DNA from 4 places in the Burkholderia sp. EMB26 genome. Region 2 is predicted to be linked to each of the others. Evidence: riboswitches for the same ligand, from Rfam matches in the RefSeq annotation. Region 2 holds a riboswitch; each other region holds the start of a gene.
What was found. Region 2 has a riboswitch for cobalamin ahead of cobW (cobalamin biosynthesis protein CobW). Riboswitches for the same ligand answer to the same signal wherever they lie in the genome.
Positions count from the first base shown of each region.

Region 1: another riboswitch for cobalamin. It lies ahead of KU887_RS13140 (iron ABC transporter permease); the one in region 2 lies ahead of cobW (cobalamin biosynthesis protein CobW).
Region 3: another riboswitch for cobalamin. It lies ahead of KU887_RS19505 (TonB-dependent receptor domain-containing protein); the one in region 2 lies ahead of cobW (cobalamin biosynthesis protein CobW).
Region 4: another riboswitch for cobalamin. It lies ahead of KU887_RS24215 (CbtB-domain containing protein); the one in region 2 lies ahead of cobW (cobalamin biosynthesis protein CobW).

Region 1 covers NZ_CP078070.1:2,788,261-2,796,178, reverse strand. The annotation lists gene KU887_RS13165 (SIMPL domain-containing protein) at 1-680, opposite strand, end outside; gene KU887_RS13160 (EVE domain-containing protein) at 863-1,324, opposite strand; RNA gene ssrS (6S RNA) at 1,636-1,817, opposite strand; gene KU887_RS13150 (cell division protein ZapA) at 1,899-2,213, opposite strand; gene KU887_RS13145 (ATPase) at 2,210-2,560, opposite strand; cobalamin riboswitch at 2,715-2,964, shown strand; gene KU887_RS13140 (iron ABC transporter permease) at 3,006-4,121, shown strand; gene KU887_RS13135 (ABC transporter ATP-binding protein) at 4,118-4,933, shown strand; gene cobT (nicotinate-nucleotide--dimethylbenzimidazole phosphoribosyltransferase) at 4,995-6,050, shown strand; gene KU887_RS13125 (adenosylcobinamide-GDP ribazoletransferase) at 6,064-6,816, shown strand; gene cobC (alpha-ribazole phosphatase) at 6,801-7,385, shown strand; gene KU887_RS13115 (cobalamin-binding protein) at 7,490-7,918, opposite strand, start outside.
Region 2 covers NZ_CP078070.1:1,866,777-1,874,694, forward strand. The annotation lists gene KU887_RS08765 (TonB-dependent siderophore receptor) at 1-516, opposite strand, end outside; cobalamin riboswitch at 669-935, shown strand; gene cobW (cobalamin biosynthesis protein CobW) at 1,265-2,353, shown strand; gene cobN (cobaltochelatase subunit CobN) at 2,360-6,169, shown strand; gene KU887_RS08780 (ATP-binding protein) at 6,166-7,251, shown strand; gene KU887_RS08785 (VWA domain-containing protein) at 7,320-7,918, shown strand, end outside.
Region 3 covers NZ_CP078071.1:628,049-635,966, forward strand. The annotation lists gene KU887_RS19490 (threo-3-hydroxy-L-aspartate ammonia-lyase) at 1-784, shown strand, start outside; gene KU887_RS19495 (hypothetical protein) at 902-1,150, shown strand; gene KU887_RS19500 (SDR family NAD(P)-dependent oxidoreductase) at 1,174-1,998, opposite strand; cobalamin riboswitch at 2,411-2,604, shown strand; gene KU887_RS19505 (TonB-dependent receptor domain-containing protein) at 2,822-4,750, shown strand; gene KU887_RS19510 (TetR/AcrR family transcriptional regulator) at 4,879-5,430, shown strand; gene KU887_RS19515 (alpha/beta hydrolase) at 5,453-6,463, shown strand; gene KU887_RS19520 (LysE family translocator) at 6,521-7,153, opposite strand; gene KU887_RS19525 (Lrp/AsnC family transcriptional regulator) at 7,270-7,731, shown strand; gene KU887_RS19530 (collagen-like triple helix repeat-containing protein) at 7,844-7,918, opposite strand, start outside.
Region 4 covers NZ_CP078071.1:1,662,505-1,670,422, reverse strand. The annotation lists rRNA gene KU887_RS24245 (23S ribosomal RNA) at 1-111, shown strand, start outside; rRNA gene rrf (5S ribosomal RNA) at 266-378, shown strand; gene KU887_RS24235 (DHA2 family efflux MFS transporter permease subunit) at 928-2,352, shown strand; gene KU887_RS24230 (2OG-Fe(II) oxygenase) at 2,610-3,371, opposite strand; gene KU887_RS24225 (inorganic phosphate transporter) at 3,647-5,239, opposite strand; gene KU887_RS24220 (histidine phosphatase family protein) at 5,404-5,994, opposite strand; cobalamin riboswitch at 6,041-6,184, shown strand; gene KU887_RS24215 (CbtB-domain containing protein) at 6,217-6,426, shown strand; gene KU887_RS24210 (CbtA family protein) at 6,440-7,168, shown strand; gene KU887_RS24205 (LysR family transcriptional regulator) at 7,191-7,918, opposite strand, start outside.

The DNA of each region.
Region 1 (7,918 bases), 920 kb from region 2:
GCGATCGGCGCGCTCATCTTCGCGCTGTCCATCGGCGCCGCGGCCATCGCCATCATGCGCGTGTACGGCTGCACGTTGCGGCCGCTGCCGACGTTCACGTCGCGGATCGTGTAGCTGCTGTAGCCGAACGCCTTCGCGGCTTCGTCCGCGCGGGCGCGGAACGACTTGATCGCTTCCGTCGTGAGCTTTTGCTCGGCCGCGCGCTGCGCTTCCGGCGACAACGAGAACTCGACGTTCGCGACCTGCATCAGGTTCGACAACTGGCCTGCCAGCTTCGACGCCGCGGCGAAATCGCGCGATTCGAGCGCGACCTCGGTGCGGCCGCGCCATGCGGAGATCTTGCCGTCGCGATCGGTGCTCGGATACACGGAGAACGCACCCGTATGCGCGGTGACGCCCGACACGCCCTTCGCCTGCGACAGCGCCGCGTCCGCGCGCTGGTTCAGCTGCGCGGTGAGGCTGCCCGGATCCTTGGCCTGCTGCTCGTAGAACAGCGTGATATGAATGATGTCCTGCGGCACGTCGGCACTGGCCTGCGACGAAAGCGACAGCACGCCCGCCGGCTCCGGAAAGTGCGGGTTCGCCGTCTGGGCGTGCGCGGCGGGCGACGCGAGCGTCAGCGCGACGGGAACGGCGGCGGCAAGGGCGAGCGACAGCGCGAGTGCGGATTTCTTGGTCATTGTTGGACTCCTTGTGCGAGGGCGCGCACGCGGATCACGCGTGCACGACGCGGGCGTACCGCGCGACGAAAAAAACGACAGCCGGCCCGATCGGCCGACAGCGGTTGCTTAGGCCGTGCGAACCGGCCGCGAGTTCCGTCGCGGCGGCGTGTACTGACCAGATTTGACCTTTGGCGCGCGGCCTACTTCATCAACTTTTCGGTGATGAAGCGCCATTCCGCCCGCGTGACCGGCGTGATCGACAGCCGGTTGCCGCGGGCGAGCACGCGCATGTCGGCCAGCTCGTCGTGCTCGCGCAGCGCGGCGAGCGGCACGAGCGGCGACTTCTTCACGAAGCGCACGTCGACGAGCAGCCAGCGTGGCGCTTCCTGCGTCGATTTCGGATCGTAATAGGGGCTTTTCGGATCGAACTGCGTGGGATCGGGGTAGGGCGTCGACGATACTTCGGCGAGGCCCGCGATGCCCGGCTCGGGGCAGCTCGAGTGATAGAACAGCACGCCGTCGCCGATCTTCATCGTGTCGCGCATGAAATTGCGCGCCTGATAGTTGCGCACGCCGGTCCACGGCAGCGAGCGCTGCGGTGCGTTGGCGAGATCGTCGATGCTTGCTTCGTCCGGTTCGGACTTCATCAGCCAGTATTGCATGGATCGTAATCGACGCAGAATGGGCATGAGGGTCTGTTTGCATGCGGAACGCGCATGCGTTGCCACGAGGACGGCCGTTCTCGTGGCAACCCAAACTAAAAATTCAATCCACGGGAATGCCCGAAATCGCCCGTATGGCGGCGTCGCTCGTCACTTGTTTGGCTCGGCCAAACGGCGCTCCTCGCTTCTTGCCTGCGCCCCGCAAGGACGTCCCCTCGGGGGACGAGCGATTTCGGGCATTCGCATGCGCGTTCCGCATGCAAACAGACCCTCAAAAGGAAACGGCATCGGAAGTTCCCGATGCCGTTGGATAGGCCCCCGCCTTGGCCGCTAGGCCGGCATCCTGAACCTGAGGTTCAGAATTGGTCGCAGTTAGCAGCACTTCGGGTACATCAGACAGAGTGACGCGCGCGCCCGTGCTACAAATTTCCGCAACCGTGCACATGGCATTGGTTCAAGGAATATATGACCTTGGCGAACCAGGCAGGGAAGCTGACTGAACTGTGATTCGATGCGCCAATTTGACCACCGTTGACCGTCGAGATCAAGGGGAATCGACGCATCGTTTGAAACGTTACTGCGTCTCGTGCTGTGCGAGCACCGCACCGAGTTGTTCGTTCATCTGGTGCATTGTACGACGGATTTCCTCCGCCGGAAATGCTTCACCATGCCGCACGCTCGTTTGCAGCCGCAGCAATTCCGATGCGAGCGACAGCGCCGCCATCACCGCGATGCGATCGGTGCCGCGTACCGAGCTGTTCGAGCGGATTTTCGACATTTCGGCGTCGACGCGCGCGACCGCTTCGAGCAGCGCCGCTTCGGTCTCGGCCGAACAGGCGAGCCGATAGGGCTGACCGAGAATCGAGACTTCGATCTGCTTGGTGCTCATGCATGTTCTCCGTGGCTGGCCGCGTCATCGCCATCCGTGCGCGCCTGCGCATCCAGCAGGTCGAGCTGGTTGTCGGCTTGCTCCGCGCTCTTCGAGCGCGGCAGCTTTTCGAGAATCGCGTTCAGTTTCACCTGGGCGTCGTCGATCTTCGCCGACAGCGTGTCGCGCTCGGCCGCGAGCGCATTGCGTTCGTCGCGCAGCTGCGCGAGTTCCGCGCGGACCGTGTCCGCTTCCGCGCGCAATTGCGCGACCTGCTCCTCGAGCGCGAGCCGTTCCGAGTGATAGCGCTTGTTCAGCGAAATCAGACGGCCAATATTTTGAGATAGGGTTTCGAGTTCGTTGAGCATTTGCTGCGTCCTCTAAAGACCCAGCATTTTAGCGCGGAATAACGCGCAATCCGACATCTGTAACGTTTCCAGTCGTAACACCCCTGCTTCTTGCCGCGAATAGGCGCGTCCCGCGTGTCTCCGGACGCTTCCTTGACGCTCGCGCGACCGGCTCCTAAACTGGCGCCGCCTCGGTGCTCGCGCGCAGGACGCGCGGTTAAACGGGAAGCAGGGTGCGGGCTCCGCGAGCGCGTCAACCTGCGCTGCCCCCGCAACGGTAAGCGGCCGCGTCGCATGACGCAGGCCGGCTCGGGCGCGTTTCGCGTGCAGGTCGCACGCGGGCGCGGGCCACTGCGCGTCATCGCGCGGGAAGGCGAGCCGGACCGCCGCCAGCCCGGATACCGGCCGAGACGGGGAGCCCGCACGGGCTCCATGACGCGCGGCCTGCGGGGAAGCGGGGCGCGCAATGCTTCACGGAACGTTCTTCGATGCCGACCCCAATCGTCCGCCACGCGCCCCCGTCGCGCCCGGCCGGCCCCTGCAAGCGGATGCGCCGTGCGTCGGGCGCGCGGCCGTGCGCCGCATGAGCGCCGCACGCGCCACTGTCATCTGGGCCGCGCTGGCCGCCGTGGTCGCATTGCTGTTCGTCGCGTCGCTGTCGATCGGCAGCGTGCCGATGTCGCCGTGGCAGGCACTCGCTTCGCTCGTGCCGCACGGCGGCGATACCCTGTTTGCCGATATCGTCCGCACGCTGCGCCTGCCGCGCGCGCTCGCGGGTTTCGCGTGCGGCGCGCTGCTCGCGCTGGCCGGCGCGTTGTTGCAAGTGCTGCTGCGCAATCCGCTCGCGGAGCCGTACGTGCTGGGCGTGTCCGGCGGCGCGGCCGGCTTCGCGCTCGTCGCGATGATCGCGGGCGGCGCGTGGTGGCTCGTCGACGCATCCGCGTTCGCCGGTTCGCTCGTCTCGGTCGCGCTCGTGCTCGGTCTCGCCAGACGCGAGCTGTGGCGCGGCGAATCGCGCGACGCATCGCCGCGGCTGCTGCTCACCGGCGTCGTGATCGCGGCGGGATGGGGCGCGCTCGTCACGCTGTTGCTGTCGCTCGCGCCCGATGCGCGGCTGCGCGGCATCATCTTCTGGCTGACGGGCGACCTGAACGGCGCGACGGCGCCGTGGTTCGCGTGGGGCGCGCTGTTGCTGAGCGCGTGCGTCGCGCTGCCGGCCGCGTCGCAACTGAACGTGCTGCTGCGCGGCGACGCGACCGCGCAGGCGCTCGGCGTGCCGGTCGCGCGGCTGCGCGTGCGGATCTATCTCGTCGCGTCGCTGGCCGCCGCCGCTGCCGTGACGACGGCCGGCACGATCGGCTTCGTCGGGCTCGTCGTGCCGCATGCGCTGCGGCTCGCGTTCGGCAACGACCAGCGGATGCTGCTGCCGGCCGCGATGCTCGCGGGCGGTGGCGGCGTGATGGCGGCCGACCTGCTCGCGCGCACCGCGATCGCGCCCGCGCAACTGCCGGTCGGCGTGATGACCGCGTTGATCGGCGTGCCGGTGTTCCTGTGGATGTTGCTGAGGAGGCCGATGCGATGACGGGCGCCACATCGTACGCCGCCGCCGGCGACATGCACTACAGGGCCGTCGACCTGACATTGAAGGCCGGCGCGCGCACGCTGCTCGATCGCTTCACGCACGCGTTCCGCCCCGGCGAGATCTGGTGCGTCGCCGGCCCGAACGGCGCGGGCAAGACGACGCTGCTCGCCACGCTCGCGGGATTGCAGCCGCCCGCTGGCGGACACGTCGAGATCGACGGCCGGCCGCTTGCCGCGTGGCGTCCCGAGCACCTCGCGCAGCGCCGCGCGCTGATGCCGCAGCAATTGCACGATGCGTTCAGCGCGACGGTGTTCGACACGGTGCTGCTCAACCGCTTTCCGTATCTCGGCGGCTGGGGCTGGGAGCGCGACGACGACCGCGCGGCCGCGCGCGATGCGCTGGCGACGTTCGACCTGAGCCCGCTCGCGGCGCGCGACGTGATGTCGCTGTCGGGCGGCGAGCGGCAGCGGGTCGCGCTGGCCGCGACGCTGTGCCAGGATGCGCCGCTGATGCTGCTCGACGAACCGCTCGCGCATCTCGACCTGCATCACCAGATCGACTGCCTGACCGCGCTCGCCGCGTGGCTCGCGGCAGGCCCGCGCACGGTGGTGTTTTCGTGTCACGACCTGAATCTCGCGCGGCGTTTCGCGACGCATGCGCTGCTGCTCGACGGCCGCGGCCAAGCGTGGGCCGGCCGCGTGCACGACGTGCTGACGCCCGAGCGCGCGAGCGACGCGTTCGGCTATCCGCTCGTGCTGATCCGCGAGAACGGCCGCGATGCGCTGCTGCCCGCATGGCCTGCGCGACAATGACGTTTCCCGTTCCGATTTTTCCGATGCGCGGCGCATGCCGCGCGCACGACACGGCTCCTCGATGACGACTCCGACCCAATTCCCGCCCGCGATCGCGCCGCTCGACGACGCACTGCGCAAGCGTCTCCAACATGTGATCGACCACAAGACCAAGCCACCCGGCAGCCTCGGTCAGCTCGAGGCGGTCGCGCTGCAGATCGGCCTGATCCAGCACACCGAGCGGCCGGTCGTGCAGCGGCCCGCGACGATCGTGTTCGCGGGCGACCACGGGATCGCGGCCGAGGGCGTCAGTCCTTATCCGCAGGCGGTGACCGCGCAGATGGTCGCGAACTTCCTGGCCGGCGGTGCGGCGATCAACGCGTTTTCGGGTGTCGCGCAGAGCACGCTCGAGATCGTCGATGCGGGCGTCGCGTCGCCGCTGCCGCTGTCGGACCGGCTGGTGTCGCTGCCGGTCGCGCGCGGCACGCGCAACTTCGCGGCGCAGCCGGCGATGACGCGCGACGAGGCGATGGCCGCGCTGGCCGCCGGCGCGGCGCGCGTTCGCCTGCACGCGTCGCTCGGCACGAACGTGATCGGCTTCGGCGAGATGGGGATCGCGAACACGTCGTCGGCCGCGTGCCTGATGAGCCGTCTGCTCGACGTGCCGATCGACGCATGCGTCGGCCGCGGCACGGGGCTCGACGATCAGGGCCTCGCGCACAAGCGCGCGGTGCTCGGCCGCGCGCTCGTCAAGCATTCGCATGCGATCGCGCCGCTCGACGTGCTCGCGACGTTCGGCGGCTTCGAGATCGCGATGATGACGGGCGCGTACCTCGCGGCCGCGAGCGAGCGGATGACGATCCTCGTCGACGGCTTCATCGCGACCGCCGCGCTGCTCGTCGCCGAGCGCATCGCGCCCGGCGTGCGCGACTACTGCGTGTTCTCGCATACGTCGCACGAGGCCGGCCATCGGCGCATGCTCGAGCATTTCGGCGCGAAGCCGCTGCTCGCGCTCGACCTGCGGCTCGGCGAAGGCACGGGCGCCGCGCTCGCGCTGCCGCTGGTGCGCGCGGCGGCCGCGTTCCTGAGCGAGATGGCGAGTTTCGAATCCGCCGGTGTCGACAATCGTGACGCCTGAGCGCGCGCGCGGCATGCGGGCCGAACTGCGCTACTTCTTCGTCGCGCTCGGCTATTTCACGCGCGTGCCCGTGCCGTGCTCGATCGGCTATGCGGCCGGCGATCTCGACCAGGCCGCGCGCTATTTCCCGCTCGTCGGCGCTTGCGTCGGCGCATGGGGCGCGCTGGTCTATCTCGTCGCGCTGCGCGCGCTGCCACCGTCGATCGCGGTCGGGCTGTCGATGGCCGCGACGCTGCTCGCGACCGGCGCCTTCCACGAAGACGGCCTCGCCGACAGTTGCGACGCGTTCGGCGGCGGCTACACGCGCGACGACGTGCTGCGCATCATGCACGATTCGCGGATCGGCACGTTCGGTGCGGTCGCGCTCTTGATCGCGCTCGGGCTGAAATGGCAGGCGCTGACGTCGATGCTGCCGCTGCGCGCCGCATGGACGATGATCGCCGCGCATGCGGCGAGCCGCGCGATGGCCGTGAGCCTGCTGATGACGCTCGACTACGTGCGGCCCGAAGGCAAGGCGAAGCCGGTCGCGCAACGGATGGACGCACGCGCGGCGTGCGTCGCGGCGGTGTTCGGACTGCCGTGGCTGTTCTGGCCGGACTGGCGCATGGGCGTTGCCGCATGCGTGGCGCTCGTCCTGGTGCGCGCGTGGCTGGCCCGCTACTTCGTGAAGCGGATCGGCGGTTATACGGGCGACTGTCTCGGTTTCGCGCAGCAATTGGGCGAATTGGCGATCTATCTCGTGGTGCTCGGATGGACATCGTCCTGATCCGCCATCCGGCCGTCGGCATCGAGCCGGGCATCTGCTACGGGCGCAGCGACGTGCCGCTCGCCGAATCGGCCGATGGCGGCGCGCAGGCCGTGCGTGCGCATCTGTCGACACTCGGTGCGCCGTTGCCCGAACAGGTCTGGACGAGCCCGCTGACGCGTTGCGCGTCGATTGCCGAACGGCTCGCGCGGGCACTCGACGTGCCGCTGCGGCGCGATGCCGACTGGCAGGAAATGGATTTCGGCGCGTGGGAAATGCAGCGCTGGGACGATATCGACCGCGCGGCACTCGATGCATGGGCGGCCGACCTGATGCATGCGTGCGCGCACGGCGGCGAAAGCGTGGCGCGATTCGTCGCGCGGATTGCGCGGCAGGCCGATGCGATGGCGAAGCTCGACGGCCCGCAATGGGTCGTCACGCATGCGGGCGTGATCCGCGCGTTCGCGTCGCATCTATTGCGTGTGCCGCTCGATACGCTGCTGTCGCGGCCGGTGCCGACGGGCGGGGCCGTCTGGCTGCGCGCGGACGACGACGCACATGCAGCGGAAGTCGTGCACTGGGACGCGTAGGCGCGGTTGCGTCTGCAGATGACCGACGCCGCGCAGGACCGATCCGTCGCGCTCGCCCGGCGCATCCGATATCGACGCGCGATGCACCCGCCCGCCGCCGGACATCAGCGCGCCGGCCGCCGCGCACGCGCGGCATCCAGGTCCTCGCACAGCGCGGCCGCGCCCTGCGCGATGCGCGGCGACGGCCGCGTCAGCAGATCGCCGTCGATCGCGAACAGGTTGTTGCGCGCCACGGCCGTCAGCGCGGGCCACGCACGCCAGCGCGCGAGGCTCGGCAGCGGTTCGTTCGAACGGGTCGCCCCGGCGCTCGTTGTCACGATCGCTTCCGGATTCGCCGCGAGCACGGCTTCGTCGGTCACGGTCGGCGCGAGCGGCTTGAGCGACGCAAATACGTTGCGGCCGCCGCAGAGTTCGAACACTTCGTTGATCAGGTGCGTGCCGTTGAGCGTCGTCAGCGGGCGGTCCCACACCTGGAAGAACATCGAGACGGGCGGGCGTGCCGCGTAGCGTGCGCGCAGGGCCGCGATGTCGCG
Region 2 (7,918 bases):
CGGCAACGGCTGCTTGGTGATCCGGTTGATGACGCCGCCGCCGCTGCCGCGCCCGTACAGCGCGGCAGCCGGCCCCTTCAGCACCTCGACGCGTTCGATGTTGCCGAGGCTGCGTACGTATTGCGCATCGTCGCGCATGCCGTCGAGCAGCAAGTCGCCCGCGCTGGAAAAGCCGCGAATGCGGAACGAATCGAAGCGCGTGTCCGACGTATTCGACACACCGGGCACGCCGGCCAGTGCGTCGGCAAGCGTGCGGCCGCCATAGGACAGCGTTTCCTCGACCGAGACGCTGTCGATGGTTTGCGGTACGTCGCGCGGATCGCTCGCGGTGCGGGTCGCCGTGCTCACGCTTTCCGCACGCGGATCATTCGGATGACGGCGGCTGCGCACCTCGACCGCGGGCAGTTCGTCGTCGAACTCGGCCGCCGCGGCAGGGCAGGAAGCAACGCCGGCAATCGAGCACAGCGACAGGGCCAGCACAGGAAAACGCCGCCCGGATATCTGTCGTTTCGACATGGAAATTTGAGGATGACTGAGTGATTGCCTCACATGGCCGTTGCGCGGTGGTTCGTGTTGTTATCGGGTGAAGTTTATCTCGTGTAGTTGAAAACGACAATCATTCGCGTTCGTCGCCGGTCGCTCGCCTTGACGCTCCCCGCACCGCCGCCTACACTCGCACGCGTTTTGGTGCTCGCGCGCGCCGCTCCGGCGTGCGCAGTTAAACGGGAAACAGGGAGCCTGCCTGCGCCGCAGTCGAGCCAACCTGTGCTGCCCCCGCAACGGTAAGCGAACGCGTCGCGCGCAAGCGCCACGCAGCGCCGCTTCGCCGCATGCCGCGCGCATGCGGACGACCGCCACTGGATGCCGCGCGTATCCGGGAAGGCGAAGCGGCGTGTTCGTCAGCCCGGATACCGGCCTAAACGTTGGGGTTCAGCGCCGCGGGGAGGCGGCGCATCGTCCACGGCCGCCGCAGGCCCGACGCCCGGTGTTTCCCGCTGTTTGCCCCGATCCGCCCGCCGCGCGAACGCGCCCGGGCCGGCACGGCGAACGGCAGGCGACACGGGCTACGCACGCGGCAGCCGTGTTGGCATTCACGATGTCGACCGTTCGCAAGGAAGCACCATGTCCGATTCGTTGTCCCGCCCGCCGCGCGGCTGTCCGCGCGGATCACGCGGCGAGCTTCCCGCGCACCGCCCGCTGAATTGCCGCGTCGCCGCCGACGCGACGATCCCGTCCTGATTCCCTCTTCGACACCGGACCTACCATGACCCTACGCAAGCTGCCCGTCACGATCGTCACGGGCTTTCTCGGCAGCGGCAAGACGACGCTGATGCGCCACATCCTGCAGCACGCCGAAGGCCGCCGCATCGCGGTGATCGTCAACGAATTCGGCGAGCTCGGCATCGACGGCGAAATCCTCAAGGGCTGCGGGATCGGCTGCGACGATGCCGACGGCGCGCAGGGCGAGGCAACGGGCCAGCTGTACGAACTCGCGAACGGCTGCCTGTGCTGCACCGTGCAGGAAGAGTTCTATCCGGTGATGGAAGCGCTGGTCGAGCGCCGCGCGGACATCGATCACGTGCTGATCGAGACGTCGGGCCTCGCGCTGCCGAAGCCGCTCGTGCAGGCGTTCAACTGGCCGACGATCCGCAACAGCTTCACGGTCGACGCGGTCGTGACCGTCGTCGACGGGCCGGCCGCCGCGAGCGGCCAGTTCGCGGAAAACCCGCAGGCCGTCGACGCACAGCGCCGCGCCGATCCGAACCTCGACCACGAATCGCCGCTGCACGAACTGTTCGCCGATCAACTGTCGTCCGCCGATCTCGTGATCGTAAACAAGGCCGACCTCGTCGGCGACGCCGAGTTCGCGCAGATCGAAACCGCGATCCGCGACGAAACCCCGCCGCAGGTCAAGATCGTGCGCGCGACGCGCGGCGAGCTCGACCTCGCGCTGCTGCTCGGCCTCGAATCGGCGTCGGAGGAAACGATCCACCTGCGTCACGACCATCACGGCTCGGCCGACGACAACGATCACGATCACCATCACGACGATTTCGATTCGGTGGTGGTATCGGGCGACGCCGGCACGCGCGAATCGACGATCGCCGCGCTGCAACGTGTCGTCGAAGCGCACACGATTTACCGCGCGAAGGGCTTCGCCGCGCTGCCCGGCGCGCCGATGCGGCTCGTGATCCAGGGCGTCGGTCGCCGCTTCGACAGCTATTTCGACCGCCGCTGGCAGGACGGCGAAACCCGCGCGAGCCGCTTCGTGCTGATCGGCGAGGATCTCGACGCGGCCGCGCTGCAACGCGCGTTCGACGCCGCGTGCGCGGCCGAGCCGCAACAGGCGTAACGCACGATGCATCTGCTGCGCACCACGCCGGGCGGCTTCGTCGACGATACGCAGGGCGTCGTCCGGATCGACCAGCAGCCGGCCGACATCGTGATCCTGAGTTCGGCCGACACGACGCTGTCGCTGCTCGCGAGCGTCGTGCCGCACTTGCCCGAAGGGTTCCCGAGCGTGCGGCTCGCGAACGTCACGTTCCTGCGCCAGCCGGCGTCGGTCGATTTCTACGTCGACGACGTGCTGCGGCACGCGAAGACGGTCGTGATCGATCATCTCGGCGGCGAAGCGTACTGGCCGTACGGGATCGAGCAGGCCGTGTCGCTCGCGTCGAAGCGCGGGCAGCAGCTTGCGATGTTCTCGGGCGACCTGCAGGAGGACCCGAACCTCGTCGCGAAGAGCACGGTCAGGCCCGAGCTGTGCCGGCTGTGGTGGCGCTATCTGCGCGAAGGCGGCGTGCACAACGCCGACGCGCTGTTGCGCAGCATCGCGTTTCACACGTTCGGCTTCGGCGACGAACCCGAACCGCCGCGGCCGCTGCCCGCCGCCGCGCTGTATCACCCGGCGCGCGACCGCGCGAGCGTCGACGACTGGCGACCGCGCTGGACGCCCGGCGCGCCGGTCGTCGCGATTCTGTTCTATCGCGCGCACTGGCAGGCCGCCAACACGGCGGTGTTCGACGCGCTGGCCGACGCACTGATCGACCACGGGCTGAATCCGCTGCCGATCGCGGTGACGTCGCTGAAGGACGCGGTGAGCCGCGAGGTCATCACGCAGCTCTGCGACACGCACGGCGTCGCGCTCGTGCTGAATACCACCGCGTTCGCTGCCGGCGCGATCGACAGCCCCGAGCCCGACGTGCTGGCCGGCGACGCGCCGGTGCTGCAGGTGATCCTGTCCGGCGGCAATCGCGACGCGTGGGTGGCCGACAACCAGGGCCTGCACGCACGCGACATCGCGATGCACATCGCGCTGCCCGAAGTCGACGGGCGCATCGTCACGCGCGCGGTGAGCTTCAAGGGGCTCGCGTATCGCTGCCCGCATACCGAGGTCGACGTCGTGCGCTACCAGCCGGATGCGGAACGGATCGCGTTCGTCGCGGCGCTCGCGCGCGGCTGGTGCCGGCTGCGCACGCTCGATAACGCCGACAAGCGCATCGCGCTGATCCTCGCGAACTATCCGCAAAGCGAAGGGCGGATCGGCAACGGCGTCGGGCTCGATACGCCGGCCTCCGCGCTGCGCGTGCTCGCGGCGCTGCGCGACGCGGGCTACACGGTGGCCGACCTGCCGCCCGACGGCGACGCGCTGATCGCGCAACTCACCGAAGGCGTGACCAACGATCCCGCCGTGCGCACGCTGCGTCCCGCGTTTCAGAGTTACGCGCTGGCCGACTACGTCGCGCGTTTCGCGCGGCTGCCGGCCACCGTGCGGGATGCGCTAAACGCACGCTGGGGGCCGCCTGAAGCCGATCCGACGCTGAGGCAGCAGCGCTTCACGATCGCCGGCTGGCGCGCGGGCAACGTGTTCGTCGGCATCCAGCCGTCGCGCTCGCGCGGCGAGAACGACTACGCGAGCTACCACGATGCGGATCTCGTGCCGCCGCATGCGTATCTCGCGTTCTATTTCTGGCTGCGCGATGCGTATCGCGTCGACGCGGTCATCCATCTCGGCAAGCACGGCAATCTCGAATGGCTGCCGGGCAAGAGCGTCGCGCTGTCCGACGCGTGCTGGCCCGACCTGACGCTCGGGCCGCTGCCGCACCTGTATCCGTTCATCGTCAACGATCCGGGCGAGGGCAGCCAGGCGAAGCGCCGTGCGCAGGCCGTGATCGTCGATCACCTGATGCCGCCGCTCACGCGCGCGGAAAACTACGGCCCGCTGCAGGATCTCGAACGGCAGGTCGACGAATACTACGAAGCGCTGATGGTCGATGCGCGGCGCGCGAAGCTGTTGCGCAAGACGATCCTCGCGACGATCGCCGAGCATCGCCTGCACGACGAACTGAGCGTATCGCCGCCGCGCGATGCGGGCGACGAGGATGCACTGCTCACGCGGGTCGACGCGTGGCTGTGCGAGTTGAAGGAAGCGCAGATTCGCGACGGGCTGCACGTGTTCGGCGCGTCGCCGGTCGCGCGCCAGCGGCGCGACACGCTGCTCGCGCTCGCACGCTTTCCGGTCGGCGACGGCAAGGGCGAACGCGCCGGGCTGATCGGCGCACTCGCGCGCGATCTCGCGCTCGGCGACGCTTTCGATCCGCTCGCGGCCGACTGGGCCGCGCCGTGGACCGGGCCGCGGCCGGCCGTCCTGCAAACGCTCGACGCGTCGCCGTGGCGGCATGCGGGCGATACGCGCGAGCGGCTCGAACGGCTTGCGCAGCATTGGCTCGACGCCGTGTGCGGAGCCGCGTCCGACGAACCCGGTATCGACATGCCGCCGCCCGGCGCATGGCGGCATACGCTCGCGGTGCTCGAACGCGTGCGCACGATGCTGCTGCCCGCCCTCGACGCGTGCGGCGGCGAGGAAATGCGTCAGCTGCTGCGCGGGCTCGACGGCCGCTTCGTGCCGCCGGGGCCGAGCGGTTCACCGTCGCGTGGCCGTCCCGACGTGCTGCCCACCGGCCGCAACTTCTACTCGGTCGATACGCGCGCGGTGCCGACGCAGGCCGCGTGGTCGCTCGGGTTGAAATCCGCGCAGCAGCTGATCGAGCGTCATCTGCAGGATCACGGCGACTATCCGCGCGCGATCGGGCTGTCGGTGTGGGGGACGGCGACGATGCGCACCGGCGGCGACGACATCGCGCAGGCGTTCGCGCTGATCGGCGTGCGCCCGAAATGGGCGCACGGCAGCCATCGCGTGACCGACTTCGAGATCCTGCCGATCGAGATCTTCGACCGGCCGCGCATCGACGTGACGCTGCGCGTGTCGGGCTTCTTCCGCGACGCGTTCCCGAACCTGATGCACCTGTTCGACGCGGCCGTGCAGGCCGTTGCCGCGCTCGACGAACCCGAAGCGTTGAACCCGATTCGCGCACGCATCGAGCGCGAACGCGGGAAGTGGATCGCGCAGGGCGTGGCGCCCGACGAAGCGCGCCGGCGCGCCGGCTGGCGCGTGTTCGGCGCGCGGCCGGGCAGCTACGGCGCGGGCCTGCAGGACCTGATCGACCAGCGCCGCTGGCAGACCGACGCCGATCTCGCGGACGCCTATCGTCAATGGGGCGGCCATGCGTACGCGCAAAACAGCGCGGGCGACGCCGCGGCCGACGTGTTCGGCGAGCGGCTGGCGACGATCGACGTCGTCGTGCAGAACCAGGACAGCCGCGAGCACGACATCCTCGATTCGAACGACTACTACCAGTTCCAGGGTGGGATGACGGCGGCCGTGCGGCACCTGTCCGGGCAGCAGCCGAGCATCTACCACGGCGACCATGCGAACCCGGTCGCGCCGAAGATGCGCACGCTGCGCGAGGAGATCGCCCGCGTGATCCGCTCGCGCGTCGTCAACCCGAAATGGCTCGACGGCGTGAAGCGTCACGGCTACAAGGGCGCGGCCGAACTCGCGGCGACCGTCGACTACCTGTACGGCTATGACGCGACCGCGCGCGTGCTGTCCGATCACCAGTACGCGCTCGTCGCCGACGCGTACCTGTTCGACGACGCCACCCGCGCGTTCCTCGAACGGCACAACCCGAAGGCGCTGCACGGCATCTGCGAACGCTTCGTCGAAGCGATGCAGCGCGGGCTGTGGCAGCAGCCGGGCCCCTATCGCGAGCGGATCGAAGCGGTCTGGCTCGCCAGCGAACAACGCCAGGAAGGAGGACGGCGATGACCGATCCGACGACGCCCCGCGCCCGCGCGGTTTTTCCGTTTGCGGCGCTCGTCGCGCAGGACGCGTTGCAGCAGGCGCTGCTGCTGGCCGCGATCGACCCGTCGCTCGGCGGCGTGCTCGTCAGCGGCCCGCGTGGCACCGCGAAATCGACGGCCGCGCGCGGCCTCGCCGAGTTGCTGCCGGAAGGGCAGTTCGTCACGCTGCCGCTGTCGGCGAGCGACGAGCAGGTGACGGGCACGCTCGATCTCGCGCATGCGCTGGCCGAAAACGGCGTGCGCTTCCGGCCCGGCCTGCTGGCGCGCGCGCATCTCGGCGTGCTGTACGTCGACGAAGTGAACCTGCTCGCCGACGGGCTCGTCGATACGCTGCTCGACGTCGCCGCGAGCGGCGTGAACATCGTCGAGCGCGATGGCGTGTCGCACGCGCACGATGCGCGTTTCGTGCTGGTCGGCACGATGAATCCCGAGGAGGGCGAGCTGCGCCCGCAGTTGCTCGACCGCTTCGGGCTGATGGTCGAGCTCGAGAACTGCTTCGACGCCGCCCAGCGCGAGCGGATCGTGAAGGCGCGGCTTGCGTTCGATCTCGATCCGGATGCGTTTCGCGCGCGTCATGCGGCGGCCCAGCGGACGCTCGCGGACCGGATTCATGCGGCGCGCGGGCGGCTGCCGGCGCTGGATTTCGACGATGCGGTCCATGCGCGCGTCAGCGCGCTGTGCATCGACGCGGCCGTCGACGGGTTGCGGGCCGATCTCGTGATGCTGCGCGCCGCGCGCGCGCTGGCCGCGCTGGAGCAGGCCGACGCGGTGACGGTGTCGCATGTGGCGCGCGTGGCCGAAGCCGTGCTGCGGCACCGGCGCCACGCGGGGCCGCCGTCGTCGCCCCCATCGTCGCAGCACGATGACGAACGCGACGATCGTTCGCCGCCGAACCCGCGCCAGCGGCCCGACGACCGGCCGGGCGAGACCGGCGACACGAAAGGCGATGCGTCCGCATCGCAGGGCGACTGGGGCTACCTGCCGCCCGAACCGGCCGGGCTGCGCGACGTGAAAAGCGTGGTGCCGCTGCCGCTAAAAAAACGCTGAGCCATCGAGCCGGCGCCGCCGCGAACGCGATTCGCGGTCCTCGATGGCAGTCAGGCGCAGCCGCACTCGTGCCGGGCACGGTGCGCGCCGGCACGGCCGTCGCGTGGCCGGCGACGCTCGCCGCGAAACGCGGCGGCCCGCTGCATCGCGAGCATCTGCGGTTCGGGAAACGCGCGGGCACGCCGCGTGCGCTGCATTGTTTCGTGCTCGACTGTTCGGCGTCGATGTTGTCGCACGAGCGGCTCGCGCTCGCGAAGGGGCTGATCGTCGCGTATTTCGATCAGGCCGCGCGGGCGCGGGTCGAAACCGCGCTGATCTGCTTCGGCGGTCAAGGTGCCGCGCGGCGCTTCGGCCCGGCCGTGCCGCGCTGGTGGAACGCGCGCTGGCTCGAGCCGGTCGACGGCGGCGGCGGCACGCCACTCGCGGACGGCATCGCGGCCGCCGCACGCTTGCTGGCCAGCGCTGCGCGCCGCGAGCCCGGCAAGCAGCGCTGGCTGTGGGTGCTGTCCGACGGGCGCACGCGCGAGATGCCGGCCAGGCCGGCGGCGGCCGATCACGTCGTGTTCGTCGACTTCGACGACGCGGCCGTGCGGATCGGGCAGGGCGCGCGGCTCGCCGCGGCGTGGGGCGCGCAGTGGGTGACGGCCGACGCGCTTTGCACGGATCG
Region 3 (7,918 bases), on a different replicon from region 2:
GTCGCGCTTCAGCGCGGAACAGCGCCGGCACGGCGTCGTCGCGTTCTCGTCGGGCAACCATGCGCAGGCGATCGCGCTGTCGGCGCGCATCCTCGGCATTCCGGCGACGATCGTGATGCCGCGGGACGCACCGGCCGCGAAGATGGCCGCGACGCGCGGCTACGGCGGCAACGTCGTGACCTACGACCGCTACACCGAGGATCGCGAGCAGATCGGGCGCGAGCTCGCGGAGAAGCACGGGCTCACGCTGGTTCCGCCCTACGATCACCCGGACGTGATCGCCGGCCAGGGCACCGCGGCCAAGGAACTGTTCGACGAAGTCGGCCCGCTCGACGCGGTATTCACGCCGCTCGGCGGCGGCGGCCTGCTGTCGGGCACCGCGCTCGCCACGCGGGCGCTGTCGCCGCACGCGAAGCTGTACGGCGTCGAGCCCGAAGCCGGCAACGACGCCCAGCAATCGTTCCGGTCCGGCACGATCGTGCACATCGACACGCCGCGCACGATCGCCGATGGCGCGCAGACGCAGCACCTCGGCAACCTGACGTTCCCGATCCTCCGCCGCGACGTCGACGACATCCTGACCGCGACGGACGCGGAACTGGTCGACTGCATGCGCTTCTTCGCCACGCGCATGAAGCTCGTCGTCGAGCCGACCGGCTGCCTGTCGTTCGCCGCCGTGCGACGGATGAAGGATGCGCTGCAGGGCAAGCGCGTCGGCGTGGTGATCAGCGGCGGCAACGTCGATCTCGAGAACTTCTGCGCGCTGGTGTCGGCACCGGCCTGACCGTCGCGGCGCGCATGAAGATCCTGTCATGCGCGCGCCGCCGACCCTTCACGTCGCGTTAAGTTTCGCGCCCTAGACTGATTACGTCGTCCTGAAGTCAGTCGTGAAGGAGTCGCCATGAATACGCACGCGATCGTCGCCGCCGCCCTGGCGGCCGCTTCCCTGTCGGCGTTCGCTCAACCGGGCGTGACGTCATCCGGTTTTCCCGCCGCATCGCCGGCCCCCGCAGTCGCGCAAGCGACGCACCGTTCGCCCGCCGCGTTGCCGCCCGTCGGCTTCGTGTTCGCGAAGATCGATCAGAACAATACGCCGCCCGATCGCGGCGGCGACCCGGGCGGCCGCACGCACGCCGGCACGCATATGTAACGACACGCGCCGGCCGCCGGCATTCAGAACGACGGCAGCGACGGATCGCGGGCGGCGAGGATGTCGTCGGTGCGCCGCTGCAGCGCGCCGTCGAGCGTCTCCGGTTGCGGAATCAGCCAGTAGCGCCCGGCGCGAATACCGTCGAATACCCGCTCGGCGAACGCGTCGGGCGTGAGCCCGTGTGCGTTCAGCATCGTGCGCATCGTGTCGACGAAACCGCGCACCTCGGGCCGGTCGTGCGCGGCGCCGAACGGATCGTTGAAGATGCCCGACAGCACGGGCCCCGGCGCGAGCAGCGACACGCCGACCGGTGCGCCGAGCATCTTCAGTTCGCCGTACAGCGATTCCGTCAGCGCGACCACCGCGAATTTCGTCGCCGAATACGGCGACATCAGCGGGCTCGGCAGGAAGCCGCCGACCGATGCGGTGTTCACGACCCGCGCCGGCGCGTTGCGTTCGAGCATGCGCGGCACGAAACTGCGAATCCCGTTCAGCACGCCGTGCACGTTGATCGCGAAGCTGCGCTCGAAGCGCTCCGGCGTGATTTCCCAACTGAAGCCGGTCGCCATCACGCCCGCGTTGTTGAACAGCAGGTCGACGCCGCCGAAGCGCCGCCATGCGGCTTCGGCCAGCGCGTCGACGGCTTCCGGCCGGCTGACGTCGGTCGGCACGCACAGCACGTCGGTGTCGAGCGTCGCGGCGAACGCGTCGAGTTTCGCCGGATCGAGATCGGCCAGTACGACGCGCATGCCGAGCGCGGCCGCGTGGCGTGCCAGCCCGCTGCCGATGCCGCTGGCCGCGCCGGTAATCACGGCGGTGCCGCCGTCGAAGCGAATCGAATCGGTCATGTCGGTCAACGTCCTGTCGGGTCGGATGCGCGGCGCTGCGCGAGCGTGCACTGGCCGGCGAGGAACCGGCTTCGGGTGTCGGTCATGATGTCTCCTGTCATCGAGTGCGGGCCGTTCAGCTCGAACCCGCGATATCCACACGGTGCAATACGCGCCCGGGTTCCGCCTCGCCCGTTTGAACGAGATCGCGCACGCGAGCGGCAGGTTCGAACGGGAAACTGTCGAGGAAAGCGCGGCCCGCGCAACGCGCCGAGCCGGTTCCGGCTCGAGGGCACGCGCTCGCCCCGTTTCGTCAGACCAGACGCACGGCCCGCGCGCATGAAACGAAAGGATCCGGAAAGCTGACGCGGGACAATGACGTTTTTTCGCATCCGCAGGCAGCCGGACGATTGACGTGCGCGAGCGCACGCCATTACCCTTGCGCGCTGATGGTTCCCAGGGATGGGATCAAAAGGGAACGCAGGCGAGGCAACGCCTCGAAGCTGCGGCTGCCCCCGCAACTGTGAGCGGCGAATCCGTGCCACCGCATGCCACTGGGAAACCGGGAAGGCCCGCACGGATGACGACCCGCGAGCCAGGAGACCTGCCATCGACCCGAGGTCCAGGCAGCCGCACCGGGCGGGGTGTCCCGATGCGCCAGGCACCGCCCCCGGGTGGTCGCCCGTTGCATGGACGACCCGACCTCAGGATCCACCAGATGTCCATCGTTCCCGAATCCGCTTCCCGGCCGGAAGCGTCGCACCGACACGCCGTCGGCATCCGTTGCTTGTCCGCCCTCCGCTCACGATCGCCGTACCCGCTACTCGCTTTGTCCCGCCGTCTCATGAACCTTCGTCACCTGCTCGCCACGTCCGCCGCCACCGCGCTGCTTTCCCCGCTCGCCCATGCGGCCGGCGACACGGCGCCTGCGCAGCCCGCCGGGCCCGCGGAAGGGGCGGACCTGCCGACGATCAGCGTGACCGACACGCGGCACCTGCCCGAATCGTTCGACCGGCGCTACGCGTCGACCCAGGTGCTCACGCGCGACGATCTCGACCGGCTGTCGCCGGCCGACCCGAGCATCACGCAGGCGCTCGCGACGCTGCCGGGCGTGACCGTCACGCAGAACGGCGGGCCCGGCTCGTCCGCGTCGGTCAGCATCCGCGGTTCGTCGGCGAGCCAGGTCGCCGTGTTCATCGACGGCATCCGGATCGGCTCGCCGACCACCGGCATCGCGCCGTGGGCCGACCTGCCGACCGACGCGTTCGAGCGCGTCGAGGTGATCTCCGGGCCGGCCGCCGCGTCGTTCGGCAACAACGCGATGGGCGGCGTCGTGCAACTCTTCACGCGCCGCGCCGCCCAACAGCCGAACCAGACCACCGTGTCGTTCGGCGGCGGCACGAACAAGACGTTCGACACGCGGTTCCGCACGTCGGGCACAGTGCCGTCGACGGGGCCGCTGGCCGCGCTCGGCGGGCTCACCTATTCGCTCGGGCTGCACGACTACAACACGGCCGGCATCGACGCGACGCGGCCGTTCTTCTACGGTCACGAAGACGGCCGCAATCCGTATCACGCGCAGGATCTCGACGCGCGGCTCGGCTATGCGCGCGACAACTGGTCGATCTCGACGTTCGCGCTGTACCACCGCTCCGACCTGTCCTACGACAACAGCGGCTACGCGAATCGCGAGCTCGATCACCAGCTGACGACCGGCGTCGCGTTCCATCTCGACATCACGCCCGATACGCAATTCGACCAGTCGTTCGGTTATGCGAACGACCGCCAGTTCATCTATGCGGACAACCCGGCCCTCGCGACGGACCAGATCAATTCGCAACGCATCAGCACGTCGACGTCGCTGACCCATCAGGCGCACGGATTTCATCTGTTCGGCCTGCCGCTGTCGGGCGAATCGAAGCTCGCCTACGATTTCACGCGCGAACAGGCATTCCTGCCGGTCGACATTCCCGGTGGCGTACCGACGCGCAACGATTCCGCGTTCTCGCTGCACCAGTCGGCGACGCTCGGCAGCGTGACGATGTTCGTCGCGGGTCGCCACGAGATCGTCGCCGGGCAAGCGGTGAACACCGGCAACGCCGCGCTGTCGTGGGCGATCACGCCGGTCTACACGGCGCGCGTGTCGTACGGCAATGCATTCCGCCTGCCGACGTTCAACGACCTGTACTATCCCGGCTACGGCAATCCGAGCCTCAGCCCGGAACGCAGCACGTCGGTCGAGGCCGCGCTCGACGCGAACACGGCGTACGGCACCTTCACCGCGGCGATCTACGATACGCGCGTCAACAACCTGATCGCCTACAACCCGGCAACGTTCTCGCCGATGAACATCGGCCGTTCGCACATTCGCGGCATCGACCTGTCGTACAAGGGGACGATCGGCCGTTCAACGCCGGTGAGCATCGCGGTCGGCATCCTGAATCCGCAGGACGAGACCAACCAGACCTGGCTCAGCCGCCGGCCGCGCCAGACGGTCAGCCTGAACGTCGACCACACGTGGGACGAATTGAAGCTGCATGCGCTGAGCACGGGCGCGTCGCTGCTGTACGGCGGTTCGACGTTCGACGATCCGGCCAACCGGCAGTATCTGGCGTCGTACCTGACGGTGAGCCTGCGCGCGTCGTACCGGATCAATTCGCACCTGACCGTGTCGGCGTCGCTGTCGAACCTGTTCGACCGGCAGTACATGACCGCGTACGGCTACAACACGCTCGGGCGCACCGCGTTCGGCAAGGTCAGCTATACGTTCTGACGAGCTCACGCATCCGCATGAAGCGCCACGCCGGCACGCGCGGAAAATTGACATCGCGGCCAAACCTAATAGAATTAGTTTTTTGACTAATCCGCATAGCATTCGTCATGGCGCGTGCCGGCATTACCGTGGACAAGCTCGTCGAAGCCGGCGCGCGGCTCGCCGATGAAACCGGCTTCGAGCTGCTCACCGGCGCGGCGCTCGCGCGACATTTCGACGTCAAGCTGGCGAGCCTGTATTCCCATATCCCGAGCTTCGACGATCTGAAGAGCCGGATCGCGCTGTTCGCGCTGCAGGAGCTGGCCGATCGCGCCACCGACGCGCTGGCCGGCCGCACCGGCAAGGACGCGCTGGCCGCGCTCGCGAACGTCTATCGCGACTACGCGCGGGCGCATCCGGGCCGCTTTGCGGCCGCGCGCCATCCGGTGAGCGCCGAACGGGCCGCCGAAAGCGCGGGCGGGCAGCTCGTCAGGATGACGGCGGCGGTGCTGCGCGGCTACGACCTGCCGGAAACCGAACAGGCGCACGCGATCCGTCTGCTCGGCGGCTTCTTCATGGGCTACGTGACGCTCGAAAGCGCCGGCGGCTTCTCGCACAGCGCGCCGGATTCCGACGCGTCGTGGTCGCGCAGCCTCGATGCGCTCGACGTGATGCTGCGTCACTGGCCGTCGGCCGCCTGACGCACCGAACGGAACCCGAGCGATGAAAGACAAACCCGACGGCGTCGTACTGCCGAGCCGTGTCGTTCCCTTCCCGACCTCGATCAGCGACGAAGCACGCGCCGCGCTGCAACGCCTGACCGGCGACGACGGCGTGCCGCTGAACGCGTTGCACGTGATGCCGGCCCCGGACGATATCGACGCGTGGATGCGCGTGAAGGCCAGCGCCGACGCACATTACGCGGCCGCGGTCGAGCAGCTCGCCGGCTATCTGCGTTCGAGCGTCGAGACGATCCGCGTCGGCGATGCGGACGTGCATGTCGCGACACCGGAAGCCGAGGCTTCCAGCGCCTATGCGACCATCGACCTGCACGGCGGCGCGCTGGTCGTCGGCGGCGGCGCCGCGTGCCGTGCCGGCGCGCAGATGCAGGCCGACCGGCTCGGCGTGCGCTGCTACGGCGTCGACTACCGGATGCCGCCCGAGCATCCGTATCCGGCCGCGCTCGACGACTGCATCGCGACCTATGCCTACGTGCTGGAGCGCTACGCACCGGAACACGTCGTCATCGGCGGCCGTTCGGCCGGCGGCAATCTCGCCGCCGCGATGGTGCTGCGCGCCCGCGACGAGGGCCTGCCGCTGCCGGCCGCGCTCGTGCTGCTGTCTCCGGAAGCCGACCTGACCGAATCCGGCGACAGCTTCGAGACCAACCGCCTGGTCGACGTCGTGTTGCCGGGGCCGCTGATGGCGAACAATCTGCTCTACGCGAACGGCGCCGATCTCGCGCATCCGTACCTGTCGCCGCTGTTCGGCGATTTCGCCGCCGGCTTCCCGCCGACCTTCATCCAGAGCGGCACGCGCGACCTGTTCCTGTCGAACGCCGTGCGCCTGCATCGCGCGTTGCGACGCGCGCAGGTGCCGACGGAGCTGCACGTGTTCGAGGGGATGCCGCACGGCGGATTCATGGGCGCGCCGGAGGATATCGAGCTGAGCCAGGAAATCGCGCGCTTCGTGCACGCGCACCTGCACGCATCGAATGGAGCCGGCGATGAATAGAAACGCACCCGGGAACGACATCGGCATCGGCCGGGATCGCTGCGCTGCCCCGCGCGTCTAGATCAGTCCGCGCACGCCCGCGACCAGCTGGATCGCGCCGAATCCCGCGACGATCGCCGCCGACACGCGCGACAGCCCGTGCATGAACCCGAACGACAGCTTCGTGCGCAGCGCGGCGCTCGTGGTGCTCAGGCACAGCCACCACATGGCCGAACCGATGAACACGCCGGCGACCATCGATCCGACGGTGGCCTCCATCGCGCCTTCCTGCGTGTCCGGCAGCGGGCCGAGCGCCGCGAAGATCCCGACGAACGACACGATCGTCATCGGGTTCGACAGCGTGAGGCCGAACGTCGTCAGGAAATCGCGCAGGACCGTCGTACGCGGCAGCTCGCGTTGCCCCGCCGGCGCGGCCGGCGCCTGGCGCGCGATGGTCCACGCGAGCCAGACGAGAAACGCGCCGCCGCCGATTTTCAGGGCGACGGTCAGCATCGGGAACGCGGTGACGAGGCCCGCAACGCCCAACGCGCCGAGCAGGCCGTAAATCGCGTCGGCGCATGCGGCGCCGATGCCCGTCGCGAATCCCGCCTGGAAGCCGCGGCTCAGGCTGCGCTGAATGCACAGCATGCCGATCGGGCCGACCGGCGCCGCGATCGACCACCCCATCACGACGGATTTGATGAACAGCATCGCCTGCCCCTTGCAGCATCCAGTGGATCGAACAGGCATCGTAGGGAAAGTCCGGCCCCCGCTGAATACGGTTTTTAAGGAAAAATAGGCACTCCACCTTAAAAACGCCCGCCGCGATGGACGATCTGGACTGGAAGATACTGGCGCTGTTGCAGGACAACGGACGCATCAGCTATACGGAGCTCGCGCGCCAGGTCCATCTGTCGGTGCCGGCGGTGACGGAACGCGTGAAGCGCCTTGAAGCCGCCGGCGTGGTCGAGGGCTACATCGCGCGGATCAACCCGTCCGCGGCAGGCTATCCGGTGAGCGCGCTGATCGGCATCACGGTGCAGCAACCGGCGAAAGCGAAGTTCCTGAAGCTGCTGGAGACGATTCCCGAAGTCGTCGAATGCCATCACGTGACGGGGGCGGATTCGTACGTGATGCGGTTGGTCGCCGTCAGCATGGCTCATCTCGAACAACTGATCGAACGCATCAATCTGTACGGCGAAACGCGCACGTCGATCGTGATGTCGACGCCGCTGCCGGCGCGCGGGCTCGCACGGCCGCCGTCGAAGCCCGGCGACACGCGCAGGTAGCGGGCCGCGGTTTCAGGCTCCATCGCCGGTCCCGGCCGGGACCGAAGACGACCGATGGCCGTCGTCTCCGGTCATGCGGCCGGGTTCCCGCATGGCGATCGGCACGAGCCGGCTATTTGCCGACCGCGCCGCCGAGCAGGCCACCCACCAGCGACGTCACCGGCGCGAGCGGGTTGGCGAGCGCGCC
Region 4 (7,918 bases), on a different replicon from region 2:
GACTAGATCCCCTTGAAGGGTCGTTCGAGACCAGGACGTTGATAGGTCAGGTGTGTAAGCGCAGTAATGCGTTCAGCTAACTGATACTAATTGCCCGTAAGGCTTGATCCTATAACAAGTCTGCCTTGTAGATCGGCGCCGTGCGCAAGCACTGGCCGCGATCCAGAGCGACAAGTTGGATTCTCGTGTGTGATACACACAACCTAAATTACTGCTTCTTCCCAGATTGGTTCTGTTGGCCACGCCAGCAGAACAACCCCCTTTGCCTGATGACCATAGCGAGTCGGTCCCACCCCTTCCCATCCCGAACAGGACCGTGAAACGACTCTACGCCGATGATAGTGCGGATTCCCGTGTGAAAGTAGGTAATCGTCAGGCTCCCCTCAAGCCAGAAACCCCCGCCCGAAAGGCGGGGGTTTTTGCATTGGTGCGCCAAAAAAAGCGTGCGGCGCAACGGTGCCAAGGCTACGTCCACTGGCTCCCCGCTGACGCAATCAATCGGAGCGCCGAGCCCGCCAGTTCCACACTCGCTGTTCGTGCCGTCCGGCATCTCCCGCCACTTCCTTTTGCCAATCGGACCTATCCCTCTTCGGGCCGGTTCCAGCTAATGCTGCACATCCAGCGCCGATAGCTGTGATGGCCGGTGATGAGCGATGTTGATCGACGATGATTGATAAATGCCGCTTCCTGACGAAAGCCCTCGCTTCATCTCCCGACGCTTCGGTGTGCCACATCAAGTGCTCACTCCGCGAGCACAGCGCGAAATCGTCATAAAAAATCTATGCGCATAAAGTTCATTCGCCCGGCATGCTCGACAGAGCGGAGAGCAAGCCCTTCGGGGTAATATCGCCGTTCGTCCCGATTCGCAGGTGCGTGTCTGCATCCCCGGCGATCGGCGTCTTTGGCCTTCCGTCTCCTGCATCGTTCATGACTGACAGCCCCGCCCAAAGTGGTCGGACGACCGACTTCTTGCCGTATCTCGTCGCCGCGACGTTCTTCATGGAGTACCTCGACACGACCGTGATCGCGACTGCGCTGCCGCAAATGGCCAGCTCGTTCGGCGTCGGACCGAATGCGCTGAGTCTCGGGATGACGGCGTACATGCTGGCGCTGGCGGTGTTCATTCCGATCAGCGGCTGGATCGCGGACCGCTATGGTTCGCGTACCGTCTTCGCGAGTGCGATCGTCGTCTTTACCGGCGCGTCGGTGCTGTGCGGGCTGTCCGAAGGGGTGATGTCGTTCACGGCTGCGCGGCTGCTGCAGGGTGTCGGCGGGGCAATGATGGTGCCGGTCGGCCGGATGATCGTCGTGCGCAGTACCGAGAAGGCGAGACTGATGCGCGCGATCGCGACGATCACGTGGCCGGGCATCGTCGCGCCCGTCGTCGGGCCGCCGATCGGCGGCTTCATCACGACCTACGCGTCATGGCGATGGATCTTCCTGTTGAACGTCCCGTTCGGTCTTGCCGCACTCGTTTGTACCTGGCTGATCGTCCGGAATACGCGGGCCGACGAGCAACGGCCGCTCGACTGGGTCGGCTTCGTACTGGCCGGCGGCGCATTGACGTGCCTGCTGATCGGCACGGAAGCGGCCGGACAGCAGGATGTCGACTTCACGCGCGCGGGTGTCCTCGTGGGCGCAAGCGTGCTGTTCGGCATCGCCGCGTGGCTGCATGCGCGACACAGCGCGCATCCGCTGCTCGATTTCACGACGCTGAAGGTGCCGACGTTCTCGGTGACGGTGATCACCGGTTCGATTACGCGGATGGCGATCAACGCCGTCCCGTACCTGCTGCCGCTGCTGTTCCAGATCGGCTTCGGGCTGTCGCCGTTTCAGTCAGGCCTGCTGCTGCTCGCGAGCGCGCTCGGCAATCTCGGGATGAAGGCGGGGACATCGTGGATCCTCGACCGTTACGGCTTTCGGCGTGTCGCGCTCGTCGACGTGACGATCGTCGGCATCTTCACGATCGCATGCGGCTGGCTCACCGCGTCGACGCCGTTGGCGATCACGCTGTTCGTCGTATTCGTCTACGGGCTCACGCGGTCGATGCAGTTCACGACGCTCGCGACGCTGGCTTATGCGGATATCCCGTCTCACCAGACGAGCGCGGCCAGCACGCTGTGGAGCGCCGCGCAGCAGATGACGATCGGGATGGGGATCGCATTTGGCGCATTGTCGCTGCGGCTAGCGGCATTGGTGCGCGGCGATGCGGCCGGCATGCACTACGTGCTTGACGATTTCCGCTGGGCGTTCGTCGCGGCGGGCGTGCTCGCGCTGCTGACGTTGCCGGGCTATGCACGGCTGGCTTCCAATGCTGGCGACCGGCTGCGGGCCAACATAGCGCGAGGATAGGCCCGAGTGCAAATCGAATTGGCGGTGCAACCAGTGAGTGCGCTTGTTTTTCGGCGCTTACCCGAGGTGCCGATTCGTCCCGGTGGCGATCGCTTGACGATCAGCGTAACCGGTTTGCCGTCACCGCGGGCGAATGGGCCTTCCGGGCAACCATGCTGGACCGTCGCGCTCTCCGGACAATGACGTGCGGTGCCGGAACGAGCATCAAGGCCGAATGCGATATGCGGACGACAGTAACGCCGTCGTCCCGATTCCCGCTACTGCGCATCATGGAAGATGATGCCGATCGTGTGGCGATGGCCGCTTCGAATCCGGCTGACGCCGTGGCGCAAGTTGACGCGATAGACGCCGCGGGTTCCCTGCACCGGCCGGCCGTGCACCGCGAAGATCACGGCGTCGCCTTGTGTCAGCGGCACCACTTCCGCACGCGACTGCATGCGGGGTCGCTGTTCCGTCAACACGAACTCCCCACCACTGAAATCGCGGCCCGGCGCCGACAGCAGGATCGCGACCTGCAGCGGAAACACGTGCTCGCCGTACAGGTCCTGATGGAGGCAGTTGTAGTCGTCGGCGCCGTATTGGAGGATCAGCGGCGTCGGTCGCGTCTGTCCCGCCGCATGGCAGCGATCGAGGAACGTCGCATGCTCCTTCGGATAACGAACGTCGACTCCGAGTGCCTGGTTCCAGCGATTAGCGATCGGCGCGAGATGCGGGTAGAGCGTCGCGCGCAGCTCGGCGATGACCGCAGGCAACGGATACGCGAAATACTTGTATTCGCCGCGGCCGAAGCCGTGCCGGGCCATCACGACACGTGAACGATAGAGTGCATCGTACGGATAGAGCGACGCGAGTGCATCGCACTCGCTTGCCGACACCAGGCCCGGTACGCGCGCGCATCCGTAGCGATCGAGTTCGCCCTCGACCGTCGGCCAGTCGAGGGCGTCGACGCGTTGCGCGATGTCCAGCGATTCGACGGCAGGTTGCAGATCGGCAATGTTCACGGGCGTACCTCTGGGCATCGGCGGTGTGGGGCCGTGCAGTCGCGCACGGTCGAGTCCACTGGAAGTTGATGAACCCAGTCTAGCGGCGTCCATGCGCCGGTACGCTCCAGATCTTGCGCTTTAATTCGGATGATGAAACAGCGAAAAGCGGGCTGCGGCATCGGCACACTGAATGTGGTGAGGTACCAGAGAGGTGGCGGAGGAGAAGGAGAAGCGGAGAGGTAGCGAAACGCCAGATCCAGCCTATCGCGGCGGATGGCCGGCTCCCGCCCGCCACCCGCCGCGTCCACAAATCAGGCCAGCGACCGGAACAACCAGTAAAGCCCCGCCGCGAGCGCGATCGACGCCGGCAGCGTCAGCACCCACGCGAGAACGAGGCTGCGCACCGTGCTCCATTGCAACCCGGAACCGTTCGCCGCCATCGTGCCCGCGACGCCCGACGACAGCACGTGAGTCGTCGACACGGGCAGCCCGTACATGTCGGCGGCGCCGATCGTCAGCATCGCGACGAGTTCGGCCGATGCGCCTTGTCCGTAGGTCAGATGCTGCTTGCCGATTTTTTCGCCGACGGTCACGACGATGCGCTTCCAGCCGACCATCGTGCCGAGGCCCAGCGCGATCGCGACGGCGACCTTCACCCACGTCGGAATGAACTTGGTCGCGTGGTCGAGCTGCTTGCGGTAGTTGTCGATCGCGAGCTTGTCGGCGGCGGCGAACGCGGGTTGCCCCGACTTCTCGATCAGGCGAATGGCCTCGGACACGAGGTACATCGTGTTGCGCACGTTGTCGACGTCGCGTTGGGGCACGGCCGCCATCGAGCCCGACGCGCCGACGGCGGTCGCGAGCGACGTGGACAGTTGCGCGACGGCCGGCAGCACGGCGGGTGTCAGTTCACGGTGCTGCGCGTAATGTTCGACATCGGCACGCGGGTTCGCGGACGGCGCGATGCCGTTCGTGTACTTCCCGAACGTCGCAGCCGCCTGGTTCGCGACCGCCACGAAGGTCTGCGATTCGGCGGGCGTGACGGCCTTGTTCAGCGCATACGCGGTCGGCACCGTGCCGATCAGGATCAGCATGATGAGCCCCATCCCTTTCTGCCCGTCGTTCGACCCGTGGGCGAACGACACGCCGGTGCAGGTGAGGATCAGCAGGCAGCGAATCCAGAACGGCGGCGGCTGATCCTTCGGCGGCTCCTTGTACAGCTCCGGAATCCGCACGAGCGCCTTCAGCACGAGCAGCAGCAGCGACGCGCACAGGAAGCCGACGATCGGCGAGAGCAGCAGCGACTTGCCGACCCCGAGCGCCTGGCCCCAGTCGACGCCGCTCGTGCCGGACGGCCCATGCATCAGCTGGTTCATCAGCCCGACGCCGATGATCGACCCGATCAGCGTATGCGAGCTCGACGACGGCAGCCCGAAATACCAGGTCGCGAGGTTCCACACGATCGCGGCGATCAGCAGCGCGAACACCATCGCGAAGCCCGAGCCGCTGCCGACCTGCAGGATCAGCTCGACCGGCAGCAACTGCAGGATGCCGAACGCGACGGCGCCGCTCGAGACCATCACGCCGAGGAAGTTCCACATGCCCGACCAGATCACCGCGACGTTCGGCGTCAGCGAGTGCGTATAGATCACGGTCGCGACCGCGTTCGCGGTGTCGTGGAAGCCGTTGACGAATTCGAAGCCCAGCGCGATCAGCAGGGCGGCGCCGAGCAGCAGGTACGGGAACAGCGTCCCTTCGCGGACCGGCGCCAGATCGGCGACCAGGTGGGTGGCGATATAGACGGCGCCGAGCACGAGCACCAGCAGGAAGGCGGCATAGCCGACCTGCCGGGTGCGCGCGACGGAGCCCGGATTGTTCGGGGCGGACGAAGCAGGTTGATTCATGACGGCATCTCGTAGGGAACCGCGTCCGATCCTAGCTGCGGCTAGCAGTCAGTTTGATGACAGTCGGGACGACGAACGGTGTGTCTTACGGGGATGTAAGGCGAGTGGCGGCATGCGAGGCAGCGAGTCGCGTCGATCACTCACATAGTGAACACGACAGCGGCTTACGCGCCGGTATCGCGCTGCTCATCATCCGTCGCCGCCAACGTCCAGCCGGCCGGCGACGCGACGAACGTCGTGCACGACAGCGGCGCAACGTCGAGACGCGCGGCCGCGGCGTGGTCCATCCGCAGCACATGCGCGATGGCCGCGCGGACGATCGGCGCATGCGTGATCGCGATGACGTCGCGCTCGCGCGGCAACCCGTCGAACCACGTGCCGACCCGACGTGCGGCGGCGTCGAACGATTCGCCGCGATGCGGCGACGCGGACGGCGTGCCGATCCACGTGGCAAGTTCGTCAGGCAGATCGCGTGCGAGATCGTGCAGCCGCTTGCCTCGCCAGTCGCCGTAGTCGATGTCGCGCAGCGCGTCGTCGATGTCGGCGTGCAGCCCGAGTGCGTCGGCGGTCTGCGTTGCGCAGCGTGCCGGGCTGCACAGCACGAGCGAGCCGGCGATGGCCGTCCACCGGCCGTGCAGCGCGGCGGCTTCGGCAAGCCCGCGCGCGTCGAGCGGATCGTCGTCGGGAAACGTGCCGGTGCGCATCGCGCGGGTCGAGGCGTGCGCGATCAGGCGCAGCGAGGCATGCAGGTTCATGTCGGTGGTCGGATGATCCGGAGCGGGGCGCGCTTGCCCATCTGTCGTCGCTTCAATACGCGAACGTTCGCGCGTACAATTCGCCCGATACGAAGCGCGGAAGCCGGTGCAATTCCGGCGCGGTCGCGCCACTGTAACCGGGGAATCGATGATCCCGGAAGCCAGACCTGCCTTCGTACCCATCCATCATTTGTCGGGGCGCGATTCCCCTGAGGTGCATCCATGAGCGAAGCAGTGCTGAAGCCGGCGGTCGTGCCGGCACCCATCCCCGTCCGTGAGCTGTTGCCGTGGGCCGTGTTCGTCGGCCTGATCCTGCTGCTCGCACTCTATTTCGTCGGTGCGGAACAGGGCGCGACGTCGCTCGTGCCGGGCATGTATGTCCACGAATTCGTCCACGACGGCCGCCATCTGCTCGGCTTTCCCTGCCACTGACGCGGAGTAAAAGATGGTCGGAAAGCTGCTCATGCGCGGGATGCTCGCAGGCATCGCCGCGGGCCTCCTCACGTTCGGTTTCGCGAAAGTCGTCGGCGAACCGCAAGTCGATCAGGCGATCGCCCTCGAAGAGAAAACCGCCGCCGCCCAAGGCGAGGCACCGGAGCCGGAACTGGTCAGCCGCCACACGCAGGCCGGCCTCGGGCTACTGACGGGCGTCGTGACCTACGGCGCGGCATTCGGCGGGCTGTTCTCGCTGGTCTTCGCGTATGCGTACGGACGCGGCAGCCGCCTGCCGGCACGGCCGCTGGCCGCCTGGCTCGCGCTGGCGGCGTTCGTCGCGCTCGTGATCGTGCCGAACCTCAAGTACCCGGCCAATCCGCCGTCGGTCGGCGACCCCGATACGATCGGGTATCGCACGGGTCTGTTCTTCCTGATGATCGCGATCTCGGTCGCAACGATGGTGTTCTCGGTCAGCGTGCGCCGCCATCTGGTGGCGAAGCTCGGGCAGTGGAACGCGTCGATCGTCGCCGGGCTCGTGTTTGTCGCGATCATCGCGGCCGTGCAGATCGGGCTGCCGTCGGTCAGCGAGTTGCCGGCCGATTTCCCGGCGGCCTTGCTGTGGAAGTTCCGCGTGGCGGCCATCGGCATGCAGGTGATCATGTGGACGACGATCGGCCTGCTGTTCGGTGCGTGGGTCGAACGCGGCGAACGCACCGGCACCGGCGTTCGCGCCGCCTGACGCGCGGGCCGGGCGGGCGCGCCTAGCGCAGCATGCGCGGCGCGCTCCACGTCGATTCGCGCGCCAGCGCGACGAACGCGGCCAGATAGTCGATCGCGGCATCCGCTTCGCGGATGCCGAGGAAGATCTGCTTCGCGATGCCGTTCTTGCCGAGCTTGACCGGCACGACCGGCATCCGGTCCGCATACTCGTCGGCGAGCCACCGCGGCAGCGCGGCCACGCCGCGTCCGCTCGCGACCATCTGCAGCATGATGTCGGTCGTCTCGATCGACTTGTGCCGCCTCGGCACGATGCCGGCCGGCGTCAGGAACTGGTTGTAGATGTCGAGCCGGTCGGTTTCGACCGGGTACGTGATCAGGATCTCGTCGGTCAGTTGCTCGGGCGTCACGTAGTCGGCATTCGCGAACCGGTGCGCTTCCGCGACCACCAGCACCTGTTCGTAGTCGAACACGGGATCGAAGCGCAGCCCCGGCTTGTTCAGCGGATCGGGCGTCACGAGCACGTCGATGTCGTAACCGAACAGCGCGCCGATGCCGCCGAACTGGAAGCGCTGCTTCACGTCCACGTCGACGTCGGGCCAGCGCGACAGGTACGGCGACACGACCTTTAGCAGCCACTGGTAGCACGGATGGCACTCCATCCCGATACGCAGTGTGCCGCGCTCGCCCTTCGCGTACTGCTTCATCCGTTCCTCGGCGAGCTCGAACTGCGGCAGCAGCCGGTTCGCCAGCTTCAGCAGATACTGCCCGC